2 regions of the Serpentinicella sp. ANB-PHB4 genome follow, and region 1 is predicted to be linked to the other one. Evidence: riboswitches for the same ligand, from Rfam matches in the RefSeq annotation. Region 1 holds a riboswitch; the other holds the start of a gene.
The links. Region 1 has a riboswitch for FMN ahead of RH915_RS02955 (ECF transporter S component). Riboswitches for the same ligand answer to the same signal wherever they lie in the genome.
Positions count from the first base shown of each region.

Region 2: it holds a riboswitch for FMN, as region 1 does, so the genes downstream of both, ribD (bifunctional diaminohydroxyphosphoribosylaminopyrimidine deaminase/5-amino-6-(5-phosphoribosylamino)uracil reductase RibD) here and RH915_RS02955 (ECF transporter S component) in region 1, are expected to answer to the same signal.

Region 1 covers NZ_JAVKGO010000002.1:77,637-83,413, reverse strand. Annotated here, with positions in the region: gene RH915_RS02975 (hypothetical protein) at 90-242, shown strand; gene RH915_RS02970 (Spx/MgsR family RNA polymerase-binding regulatory protein) at 294-650, opposite strand; gene RH915_RS02965 (sigma-54 interaction domain-containing protein) at 950-2,338, shown strand; gene RH915_RS02960 (hypothetical protein) at 2,676-2,858, shown strand; gene RH915_RS02955 (ECF transporter S component) at 2,938-3,555, opposite strand; FMN riboswitch at 3,675-3,797, opposite strand; gene RH915_RS02950 (VanZ family protein) at 3,903-4,460, opposite strand; gene RH915_RS02945 (DUF6449 domain-containing protein) at 4,532-5,777, opposite strand, start outside.
Region 2 covers NZ_JAVKGO010000009.1:2,452-8,228, reverse strand. Annotated here, with positions in the region: gene ytaF (sporulation membrane protein YtaF) at 156-791, opposite strand; gene RH915_RS08170 (DMT family transporter) at 916-1,839, shown strand; FMN riboswitch at 1,900-2,024, shown strand; gene ribD (bifunctional diaminohydroxyphosphoribosylaminopyrimidine deaminase/5-amino-6-(5-phosphoribosylamino)uracil reductase RibD) at 2,162-3,283, shown strand; gene ribE (riboflavin synthase) at 3,268-3,927, shown strand; gene RH915_RS08155 (bifunctional 3,4-dihydroxy-2-butanone-4-phosphate synthase/GTP cyclohydrolase II) at 3,944-5,158, shown strand; gene ribH (6,7-dimethyl-8-ribityllumazine synthase) at 5,160-5,621, shown strand.

The sequences.
Region 1 (5,777 bases):
ATAGAATTATATCATCATACTTTCAAAATACAATATGTTAGACAATACCTTTAATAATGTGATAAAATTTACTAAATTAAACTAAGGAGTTGAGTACTATTAGATTTAATGATTACGATAATGAAGAAGATTACTATGATCGATTAAAGTCTCTAAAAAATCAAGATAAGCATCAATTTACTAATAAATCAACCTTTGAAAAATTTGAATTTGATTATGAAGAAGACCCTTATGAACCTTAAACTTCTACAAGTACACCCTGTAGGTATTTTAAACCTTACAGGGTGTACTTGTTATTTTATATTCTTCCACTCCTCTTCTTTAAATCCTATTAGTACAGAACTGTCACCTATTAACAATGGTCGTTTTACTAGCATTCCATTAGTTGATAATAACTTTATTTGTTCGGCTTCTGTCATTTCTATTAACTTATCTTTTAACTTCATTTCTTTATACATCTTACCACTTGTATTAAAAAATCTTTTTATAGGTAATCCACTCTTATTAATCCATTGTTTAAGTTCTTCCTCTGTTGGATTGTTTTCTACTATGTGCCTTTGTTCATATGTAATTTGATTATCGTCTAACCATTTTTTCGCTTTTTTACAAGTTGTACATTTAGGATATTCTAAAAATAAATAGTTCGTCATTTACTCATCTCCTTTGTTATTTAAGAAAATTGCATAGTTATATTAGGTTAATCGTTATAACCTATAACACCCTTTGATACTGTAATTACTGTAATTGCAATTTTTTACTTCAATCTCTTTTTAAGAATTACCCAATTTGTATTAAATTAATCTAAAGTTTTTCATACTACTATTAACTATCGACTTTTTTACCTATTGGTATAAAGATAAATGAATATTTTAACTGTTTGAAATTAAGAGGAATTAGAAACTTCTATAACGAAAATAGTATAGTAAAAAGCTCTTTGAGGAGTGATCTTATGCAAACAAAATTTAAAAAGATACTTCCTAATGAATTAGATGAAATTCTTGAGTCATCATACGATGGTATATACATAACTGATGGTCAGGGCTATACCTTAAAACTAAACAAAGCCTATGAAAGGATCAGTGGCATAAAGCGAGAAGAAATATTAGGCAGAAATATGAAAGAACTGGTACAAGAAGGTTATCTTTCAGAATCGGTATCTCTATTAGTTCTAAAAAAACGAGTTAGAACCACTATAGAGCAAGAATTTTCAAATGGTACAAAAGCCTTAGTAACCGGGACGCCAATTTTCGATGAACAAGGAGATATATCACTAGTTGTTACCAATGTTCGCGACGTAACAGAACTAGTGAATTTAAAGGATGAATTAAAAAAAAATCGTGAACTTACAGAAAAGTATTTCTCAACTATTGAAGAGTTGAAAAAACAAATTATAAAAACTGATCATATGGTTGTTGAGGATGAAAAGATACTAGAGTTACTCAAAGTAGCACAACGGGTATCGCAATTAGATGTTACTATACTACTATTAGGAGAAACCGGTGTCGGAAAAGAAGAAGTTGCTAGATTTATTCATCAGAATAGCAGCAGAAAGGATAAACCTATTGTAAAAATAAACTGTGGAGCCATTCCTGAAAATTTAATAGAATCAGAGTTATTCGGATATGAAAAAGGTGCTTTTACAGGAGCAAAAAAAGAGGGAAAACCCGGCCTTTTTGAAATAGCTGAAGGTGGTACTATATTCTTAGATGAAATTGGTGAATTGCCCTTAGAGCTACAAGTAAAACTACTGAGAGCATTACAGGAAAATGAAATTGTGAGAGTTGGTAGTGTAAAACCTATCAAAATTGACGTTAGAATACTTGCAGCAACAAATAGAGACCTTGAATACATGGTAAAAAACAAACTGTTTAGGGAAGATCTATACTATCGATTAAATGTTGTACCATTTTCAATTCCACCCTTAAGAGAACGAAAAAAGGATATTGTTCCTTTAATCTACTTTTTTACAAATAAAATAAATAATAAATATAATCTTAATAAAAAGTTTTCAGCAGAAGCATATCATTGTTTTATAAAATATGATTGGCCTGGCAACGTACGTGAGTTGAAAAATATCGTTGAGAGAACAATAGTTGTTAGTCCTAATTCAGAAATTGGATTAGAAGATCTTCCTAAACAGCTATACCAAAAACACAACTCTATTAGTATTAATATAGATGAGGATTTACAACCATTAAAAACCGTTGTTGAGAATATCGAAAAGAAATTAGTTGATAAAGCCTATGAAAAGTTTGGAAATGTTCGTGCAGCGGCTAAAGCGTTAGAAATTGATCCCTCTACCTTTGTTAGAAAAAGAAGAAAATACCAAAAACAGTAGCGTTTGTTGTGTAATTGCAACAGTTGCATTTACACAACATTTACATGTAACCTATACAATTCTCTATATTACCTGATTTGAAATTTAAATAAAAAAGGTTTGATGCAAATTTGCATCAAACCTTTTTTTATTTAAGATATTTTTTCCTTTTAAAATCCTAAATATCATTTTAATTATTAATATTTAACATAATTTTTTAAAAGATAAACCTCTAAATTTCAACTACTCCATGCACTCACTTTCTTTTTTCTACTTTCTAAAAAAAGTCTGGCATAATCTTTGCTCTATTAGTAGGTACGAACTAACCAAATAACTTTAATGAAGGGTGGATTATATTATGATAAAAACTAAAGTGGATACAAAAAAAAGTAGTATATTTGCTAAATTACTTGCACTACCAGAAGGGCCTAACCACGATACGTGTTTAGAATTTAAATACTATCTCCCGTTAGATGAGTCTAGACGTAAAGCATTACTAGCATCTTTTTCACAAGGTTTTAGTCAGAGGTTGCAGAAATAAGTTTAATAATGCCACCTTATCTCCTCCAAAGTTTCTTAGTTTAAAGACCCAAATCATTGGTTGATTAGGGTCTTTTACTTTATCTCTTTAAAATCGGAGAAATCTTTTTATAGATAAGTAATGTTATTAGTGCAATAAGTAATCCTTTGAAAATATTAAAAGGTGTTACTCCGTAGATAACTAGTGTTCTTATATCCACAATTCTGCTGTTCACAACAGTTCCCATCTCAATAATATTTTCGATAGGCATGATTTTCGAATAAAAAGGAATAATCAAATAGATATTTGATAATGCGCCTACAAAAGACATTATAACTGTCCCAACTAATGTTCCGATTATTGCGTGGGTTTTGTCTTTTTTATAACGATAAATTAAAGCCGCTGGTACAACATAGGCTGTCCCAACAATAAAATTTGAAAGCTCACCTACTCCTCCTGTTGAGGTTTTGGTTATCAAATGTAAAATATTTTTAAGTAATTGAATAAGCATTCCCGCAACTGGTCCTAGGGTAAATCCACCGATTAGTGCTGGTACATCTGCTAAATCAATTTTTAGAAATCCCGGAAATATTGGTAACGGGAAATGTATCAACATTAATACATAAGCAATTACTGCTAGCATTGAAATTTTAACTAGATTACTCGTAGTTAGTAGTGTTTTTTTGTTCACACCTATAGATCCATTTACATTTTGCATAAGTATTCCTCCTAATAATATCATTAAAGTTGAGGAGAACAGTGTGTTTTAAGTTTGTGAAATAAATCACAAAATGCCCAAAAGAAAAATCCCTTGGGCATGTAGAATCACAGTTTTATTTCGCTCTTCTCCCATCCAGACTTTACTGTCGGTACTGGAATTTCACCAGTTCAATCAATAAAATATTGATTCGCGGACTTTTAACCGCCGGTCGGGAATTTCACCCTGCCCTGAAGAATTAAATGTTATTTAATTTTCTTGTTTTCATTATAACCTTTTACTTTTAATTTGACAAGTATTTAACAGCAAAATTCGACAATAATCATCATTCCTTAATTTGGATTATACTATGCAATAAACCGATGAATCCACTTACTTAAAACTATTCTATATATAAAATATCCAATGATGCCTCCTACTGTATTTAAAATTATGTCATCTATATTCGCTGTGCGTAAAAGAACGAGTCCATAATAAGAAAAAATAAGTTGGTAAATTTCTATGGTTAAAGAAGTAAGCATTGTGTATAGGACCACTTTTTTAAAGCTTTTTATGTGAAATAAAACCGGAAAATAAATCCCTAATGGCAATAACATTACTAAATTATATAAAGATAGTTTAACAGAATTCAAAAAAAACCAGTCAGTTCCGCCTCTATTATACATTTCTACCCAATCTTGTAAAAACTTAAATGGGACTAATTGATAAGATATCCCTCGATATTCTCTTAATGGCGGTATATTAATGCCCCCAGTGGTCACCTGTACCACATATAATAAATAGAAAATAAAGCTATATCTAACTATTCGTTTTAGTAGCTTACTTTTCTTGTGTTTGAAAAAGTCGGATATTATATAAAGGACTAATAATAGACTACCTATTGGTACGATGTCAATACGATACATTGTTCAACCTGCTCTCTATTAATTTAATATAGAGGGGAGAATTTCCCCTCTATATTTTCTTTGTTAAATTGTTAGTTAAAGAAGTCCTCTACATACTGAGGAACACTTCCTTCAAAAAAGTTTTCAAGGGTAATCATGTTATTTTTTTCATCATAAAATCCTACTTGGTATCGTAGTTCTCCTCTGTGATAATTTCCTGATTTTTTAAGGGCCTCATTGATTTTGATTTTATCACTGGTCTCATAGCGCTTTATTGTGTTTGAGTCATCTCTATCTTCAAAACCTACTCTTGATCCACCCTGAAATTCCTCAACGACAATATAAGCTACTTGATCTTCTGTAAGCCTAACTTCATTTAGGTAGCCTTTCTCTTCAAGCCATTGGTCTACATGTTTAAAGTTTTTACTCCAATTTGTATGGATTTCTTGGATCACTTCACCATATAGACTTTCCATTTCTTCTCCTTGGGCAAGTAGAATACTGATGTCTCCCCATCTTCCTGATTTTTCAATGGTTTCATAGTCTGCTTCTAAAATATCTCTTCTTAGTGCTTCTACTAGCTCTTTTATTTCATCTGGGTCCGTTATTGCTACATGTCCCCCATTAGTATAACTATTGATTTGAATTCTTTGCATGGATTTAACTGCAGTATTAAGTACCGGATAATTATTTATTTTATGCTCTTTTGATTCAACCAATGGCTCGTAGTAATCTTCGTAAAACTCGCTACCCACTGGACTATAAGTCCTTACAAAGTTTTCTCCATTATTTAGTTCATATACAATATGGAACTGTCTAGTATCTCTTCGGTGGGATGCTCCTTTGATATTCCATTTGTTATCAATAATGGTTTGGTGCATATTTAATATTCTTTCTATATTTTCTTCTTCTCTGTAAATAAAGTTGAATGATTCACTTTCTTTCATTCTTTCATAACTGTAATGGGTTGGCCCTAAGTAAACACCCTGTATTTCTTCTTTAGTTGGTATTCTTCCCTCAAACCCGACCACATCAAAGGCTAGTGTACTTACTAATATTGTAATTATTAGACCGTAAATCGCATAATTTACAAAAAGCTTTTTTGTAAAAATTCGTACAGATTTTTGTAAAATGCCTTCTGCGATTAAATACCCAAGTAGAGAAAATGTAATATACCCTATATATACCCAAGTTAAGTTTCCGTCTGTTGCATAATAGAAATATAATCCCGCTACAAGCATGACACAAAACGTTACGCCGTATTTAAATATAATCTTTAATGGGTTAAAAACAATGACTTGTAGATTGTTCTCAAGCTTCCTCTCTTTATAAATATAT
Region 2 (5,777 bases), on a different contig from region 1:
GACAAGCAAATTAAAAATGCAATGATCAGCTGCTTTAAGTCTATAACTAACCGTTAGTCATCTCTAATTTCCCATTGTGTTGCAAATATGTTTTAAACAAAAACATAGAAACGGCACTAGTTAGAACTAGGCCGTTAAAAATAAAAAAATTTATTTTACATAAGTCGAATAATTGCCAATAAAATTAATATACACCCAGGAATAAATGCGGTCTTTTCTTTAAACTTATCAGCAATAAATTTTTTACCAAGATGAATTCCTGAAAGTAAAAATATGATATTAATAATACCCACTAGTGTGAGGGTAAATATAATTATTGGTAAAGAAGTGAGCGCTACAGCCACACCTACAGCTAAAGAGTCTATTGCAAGAGCAATACCTAGAAAGACTGCTTCCTTTGTATCGATAATTCCTGATATATCAAGATCAGCCCGAGAAGGGTCCCTTAATACATTTATACCAATACCTAATGAATCAATGCTAATCATTGCTATTGGGGTGGATTGGGAAACTTTATGTGGAGGATATTTATAATTTAACCAGCCTTGAATTAGTAGATAAGATCCCATGGTAAATAGAATACAAGCGCCGATAATCTGAGTCCATATTTCCGGGACAAATTTAAGCAGCATATTTCCAGCAAAAAAGCCTAAGGCTAGAAAACTGACTGAAAGGAAATCAAGGATAATTAACGAGAGGATGGGAACCTTAATTTTTTTCACACCATAAGCCACACCAACACTCAAACTATCTATACTGATTGCGATTGCAATTAAAATACCTTCTATCATAAAATCCCCTCCTAAGGATACTGTTCAATTCCATATTATGTAGGAATGATAAAGGCGTGCTATTTACAAAAATATTTTTAGAAAATATAATGGAATGAATATGTGTAAGAAAGAAGGAATCTAAATGAATATTAATAAGAAAGAAAAAGTATTGTCGACACTAGCAATTTTACTAACTGTTTTTTTCTGGGGGATATCTACATCAAGTAGTAAGATAGCCATTGCCGAAGTGCCTCCATCAACGTTAGCTTTATTAAGGTTTACCATTGCATCAATTATTTTATTTACTATAAAAAAAGCTAAATATAAAAAAGAAAAGTTGAAAAGAGGAGATATACTCCCCGCAATGCTATGTGGATTGGTAGGCGTAACAATTTATTTCAATTTTGAGAATTATGGGGTTAGTTTGATAAGTGCTGCAAACGCAACGATTTTATTAGCTGCTGTTCCTTTATTCACCATTATCTTAGAAAGAATTGTTTTCAAAACGCCTATTGGCCTACAAAAAGGATTAGGAATATGTCTTTCTATACTAGGGGTGTCTTTTGTAATTAGGAACTCTTTATCAATAAATACAAATATGCAAGAGATAATAGGCTCACTTTTATTAATTGGAGCAGCTTTAAGTTGGGCTAGTTATTCAATTTTAAGTAAAAAATTAGATGGTAAATATCCAACAGTATTCTTGACTTTTTATCAAAATTTATTTGGCGCCATATTTTTGATCCCATTTTCCTTGGTGGAACATAGTAGGTGGCAGCCAATTTCACCGTCAACATGGATACATATCTTGTATTTAGGTGCTATTTGCTCGGCATTATGTTATTTTCTCTATCTATTTGCATTAAAAAATTTAGGGGCATCCTCAACCAATGTATACATAAATCTAATGCCTTTTGTTGGGGTGTTTGCTGCTAATATTATGTTAGGAGAACAATTATATCCGTTACAGCTATTAGGAGGAATAACAATAGTAATCGGTGTGTATATCGTAAATGCAGAAAAATCAATTTTAGTGAATAAGGTTGCAAAGCCGAGGGAAAGTTAAAATAAAAAAGCTTGTAATTGAATTTATGGTGTGCTAATATACGATTAACAAATAAATAACAATGTCCTTCAGGGCGGGGTGAGATTCCCCACCGGCGGTAACGTATAGCGAAGCCCGCGAGCCATTATGGTTGATCTGGTGTGATTCCAGAGCCGACAGTATAGTCTGGATGAAAGAAGGTAGCAGGAATTTACAATAGGTATATTGTAGGTAAAATTTCCGCAAATGTGTTATGTAATTTTACAAAACATGCCCTGAATTTATTAAATTCAGGGCATTTATTTTTTTAGAAAAATTAAAGTCCGTTTACAGGAGGTGTAAAATGGATAAAAAGTATATGGAGAGAGCATTACAACTAGCTGAAAAAGGTTGGGGTAAAACAAGGCCAAACCCATTAGTAGGTGCGGTGGTTGTAAGAGACGATAAAATTCTAGCTGAAGGATATCATCGCTACTATGGTGGCAATCATGCCGAAGTAGATGCTTTGGAACAAATAAATTATGATGCAAAAGGAGCAACAATATATGTCACCCTTGAACCCTGCTCTCATTATGGCAAGACACCACCGTGTGTGGAAGCGATTATTAAAAGTAAGATAGAAAAAGTAGTTGTTGCCTTAGAAGACCCAAATCCTTTGGTGGCAGGGCGTGGAATCAGCATTCTAAGAGAACATGGCATACAGGTTGTAACCGGTGTTATGGAAAAAGAAGCAAAGTTATTAAATGAAATTTTTATAAAATACATAACAACAAATCGACCTTTTTGTATTTTGAAAACCGCAATGACCTTAGATGGTAAAATTGCAACAAAGCAAAAAAACTCGAAGTGGATTACTGGAGAAGCATCTAGAGCATACGTTCATCACATTAGGAATAGAGTGTCTGGAATTATGGTAGGAGTAACTACAGTCAATGAAGATAATCCAAAACTGAATACACGGATTCCGGGAGTTGAAGTAAATCATCCAACGAGAATAATTGTTGATGATAAAGCATTAAGGATTTCACTGGATTCCTATGTTGTTCAAACTGCTAAAGAACAAAAAACAATTGTTGTAACAACAGAGCAAGCTTCTAAAACAAAGGTAGATGCATTGATTAACTACGGCGTTGATGTGGTATTAACAAAAGAGAAATATGGACTAGTTGACTTAAATGATTTGATGACTATACTGGGTGAAAAAAAGATTGATAGTATTCTTCTAGAAGGTGGAGGCACATTAAACTACTCTGCTCTGGAGTCTAATGTTGTAGATAAGGTCATATCCTTTATTGCCCCTAAAATTGTAGGGGGGAGAGAGGCTATTACTCCTGTAGAAGGGGATGGACTCTCAAAAGTAGACGAGGCCTTTTTAATTGAGGACGTATCCTTACAAACAATAGAGAAGGATATTCTTATAGAAGGTTATGTAAGAAAGGAAGATAACAAATGTTTACAGGAATAGTTGAAGAGATTGGGCGAGTTAAACAGATTCATCGGAGTGGGGATGGATCAAGTATGATAATTGAAGCAACAGAAGTTTTAAAAGATGTAAAACTAGGGGATAGTATTGCTACAAATGGTGTATGTTTAACCGTTAATAGATTTGAAACAAATTCATTTCAAGTCGATGTTATGGCTGAAACTATTAGGAATAGTAATTTAAAAGATTTGAAGCAAGGCAGTTTGGTTAACTTAGAAAGGGCTGTGGCTGTAGGTGATCGATTAGGAGGCCATATTGTAAGTGGTCATATAGATGGGGTAGGAATGATTAGTCAATTTGAAAAAGAAGACAATGCCACATGGATAACAATTAGTGCGGCACCAGAGTTATTAAAGTACATTGTTTTAAGAGGATCAATCGCTGTGGACGGGGTCAGTTTAACTGTGGCGTATGTCGATCATGAGTGTTTTAAAATATCAATGATACCTCATACAAAAGATGAAACAATATTAATTAACAAAAAAATCGGGGACCTTGTTAATTTAGAGTGCGATATGATAGCCAAATATATTGAAAAAATGGTCAACATAACGAAGATGGAATCAAAACCTGAGAAAAAAGATATTAGTATGGATTTCCTAAAACAAAGTGGATTTTTATCCTAATTTAAGGAGGGCGAATATGGGTTTTAAATTTAATACAATTGAAGAAGCAATTGAAGATATTAGACAAGGTAAGATTATTGTTGTTGTTGACGATGAAGATAGAGAAAACGAAGGAGATCTTGTTGCAGCAGCAGAGCTAATCACACCAGAAATGGTCAACTTTATGGCGAAGTATGGTAGAGGGCTTATCTGTTTACCTATGGTTGAAGAACAAGTTAAACAAATAGACTTACCCCAAATGGTAACCAATAATACGGATAACTACACCACTGCTTTTACAGTATCCATAGATGCAGTAGAAACAACCACCGGAATATCAGCCCATGAAAGGGCTCTAACAATTAAAAAAGCCGTTTCAAAAGAAGCTAAACCTGAAGATTTTAAAAAGCCAGGACACATATTCCCATTGTTAGCTAAAGAGGGAGGCGTTTTGGTCCGGGCTGGGCACACTGAAGCTTCAGTGGATTTATCAAAAATGGCTGGATTACACCCTTCAGGTGTTATATGTGAAATAATGAATGAGGACGGTACCATGGCTAGAGTGCCACAACTGATGGAATTTGTTAAAGAGCATGATCTTAAAATAATTACAATAGCAGATATGATTGCTTATAGAAGAAAGCATGAACAGGTAGTTGAAAGGGTAACGGAAACAGCTATGCCAACAAAGCATGGTGACTTTAAAATAGTAGGATATGAAAATACAACCAACGGAGAACATCATGTAGCCTTAGTAAAAGGTGAAATTAATAAAGAGGAACCGGTTTTAGTAAGGGTGCATTCAGAATGTTTAACTGGAGACGCATTTGGTTCTTTGCGTTGTGACTGTGGCGACCAATTTGCTGCAGCAATGAAAAAAATAGAAGCGGAAGGTACGGGTATACTACTTTATATGAGACAGGAAGGAAGAGGTATTGGTCTGATCAACAAACTTAAAGCCTATGCCCTCCAAGATAAAGGGTATGACACAGTTGAAGCAAATCTAGAACTAGGATTTCCTGATGATATGAGAGACTACGGTGTTGGTGCACAAATTTTAAAAGATTTAGGTGTTAGGAAAATCAGATTAATGACAAATAACCCTAAAAAAATTGTTGGACTAGGTGGATATGACCTTGAGGTTGTAAATAGAGAGAAAATACAAATGAATCATAATGAAAGAAATCAATACTATTTAAAAACAAAAAAACAAAAACTAGGACATTTACTAGAATTCAAGGAGGAACAATAATATGAACGTATTTGAAGGGAAATTAGTCAGTGAAGGTATGAAATTCGGCATTGTAATTGGTAGATTTAATGAGTTTATAGGCTCAAAATTGTTAGATGGGGCAGTGGATGCCATCAAAAGACATGGGGGCTCTACAGACAACATAGATTTAGCATGGGTACCTGGGGCTTTTGAAATACCATTGACAGCTAAGAAAATGGTTAAATCAAATAAATACGATGCAGTTATTTGTTTAGGAGCCGTGATTAGAGGAGCCACACCACATTTTGAGTATGTGTCTAGCGAAGTAACAAAAGGGGTGGCATTGGTTGGCCTAGAGTCAGAAATACCTACTATTTTTGGAGTGCTAACAGTAGATACAATAGAGCAAGCCATAGAAAGAGCTGGAACAAAAGCAGGAAACAAAGGGTTTGAAGCAGCTGTAACTGCTATAGAAATGGCAAACCTATATAAAGAAATGTAAAAAATAAGTTATAAGGGAATGCGTATATATGCATTCCCTTATTTTATTATTGCAGAAGCATACTAACAAAAAAGTTATAAATAGGTAATACTATTTTAATATTTGACTTGTGATAAATATCACAAAGCTTTATAATAGTTTGGTAAAACGTTTTAA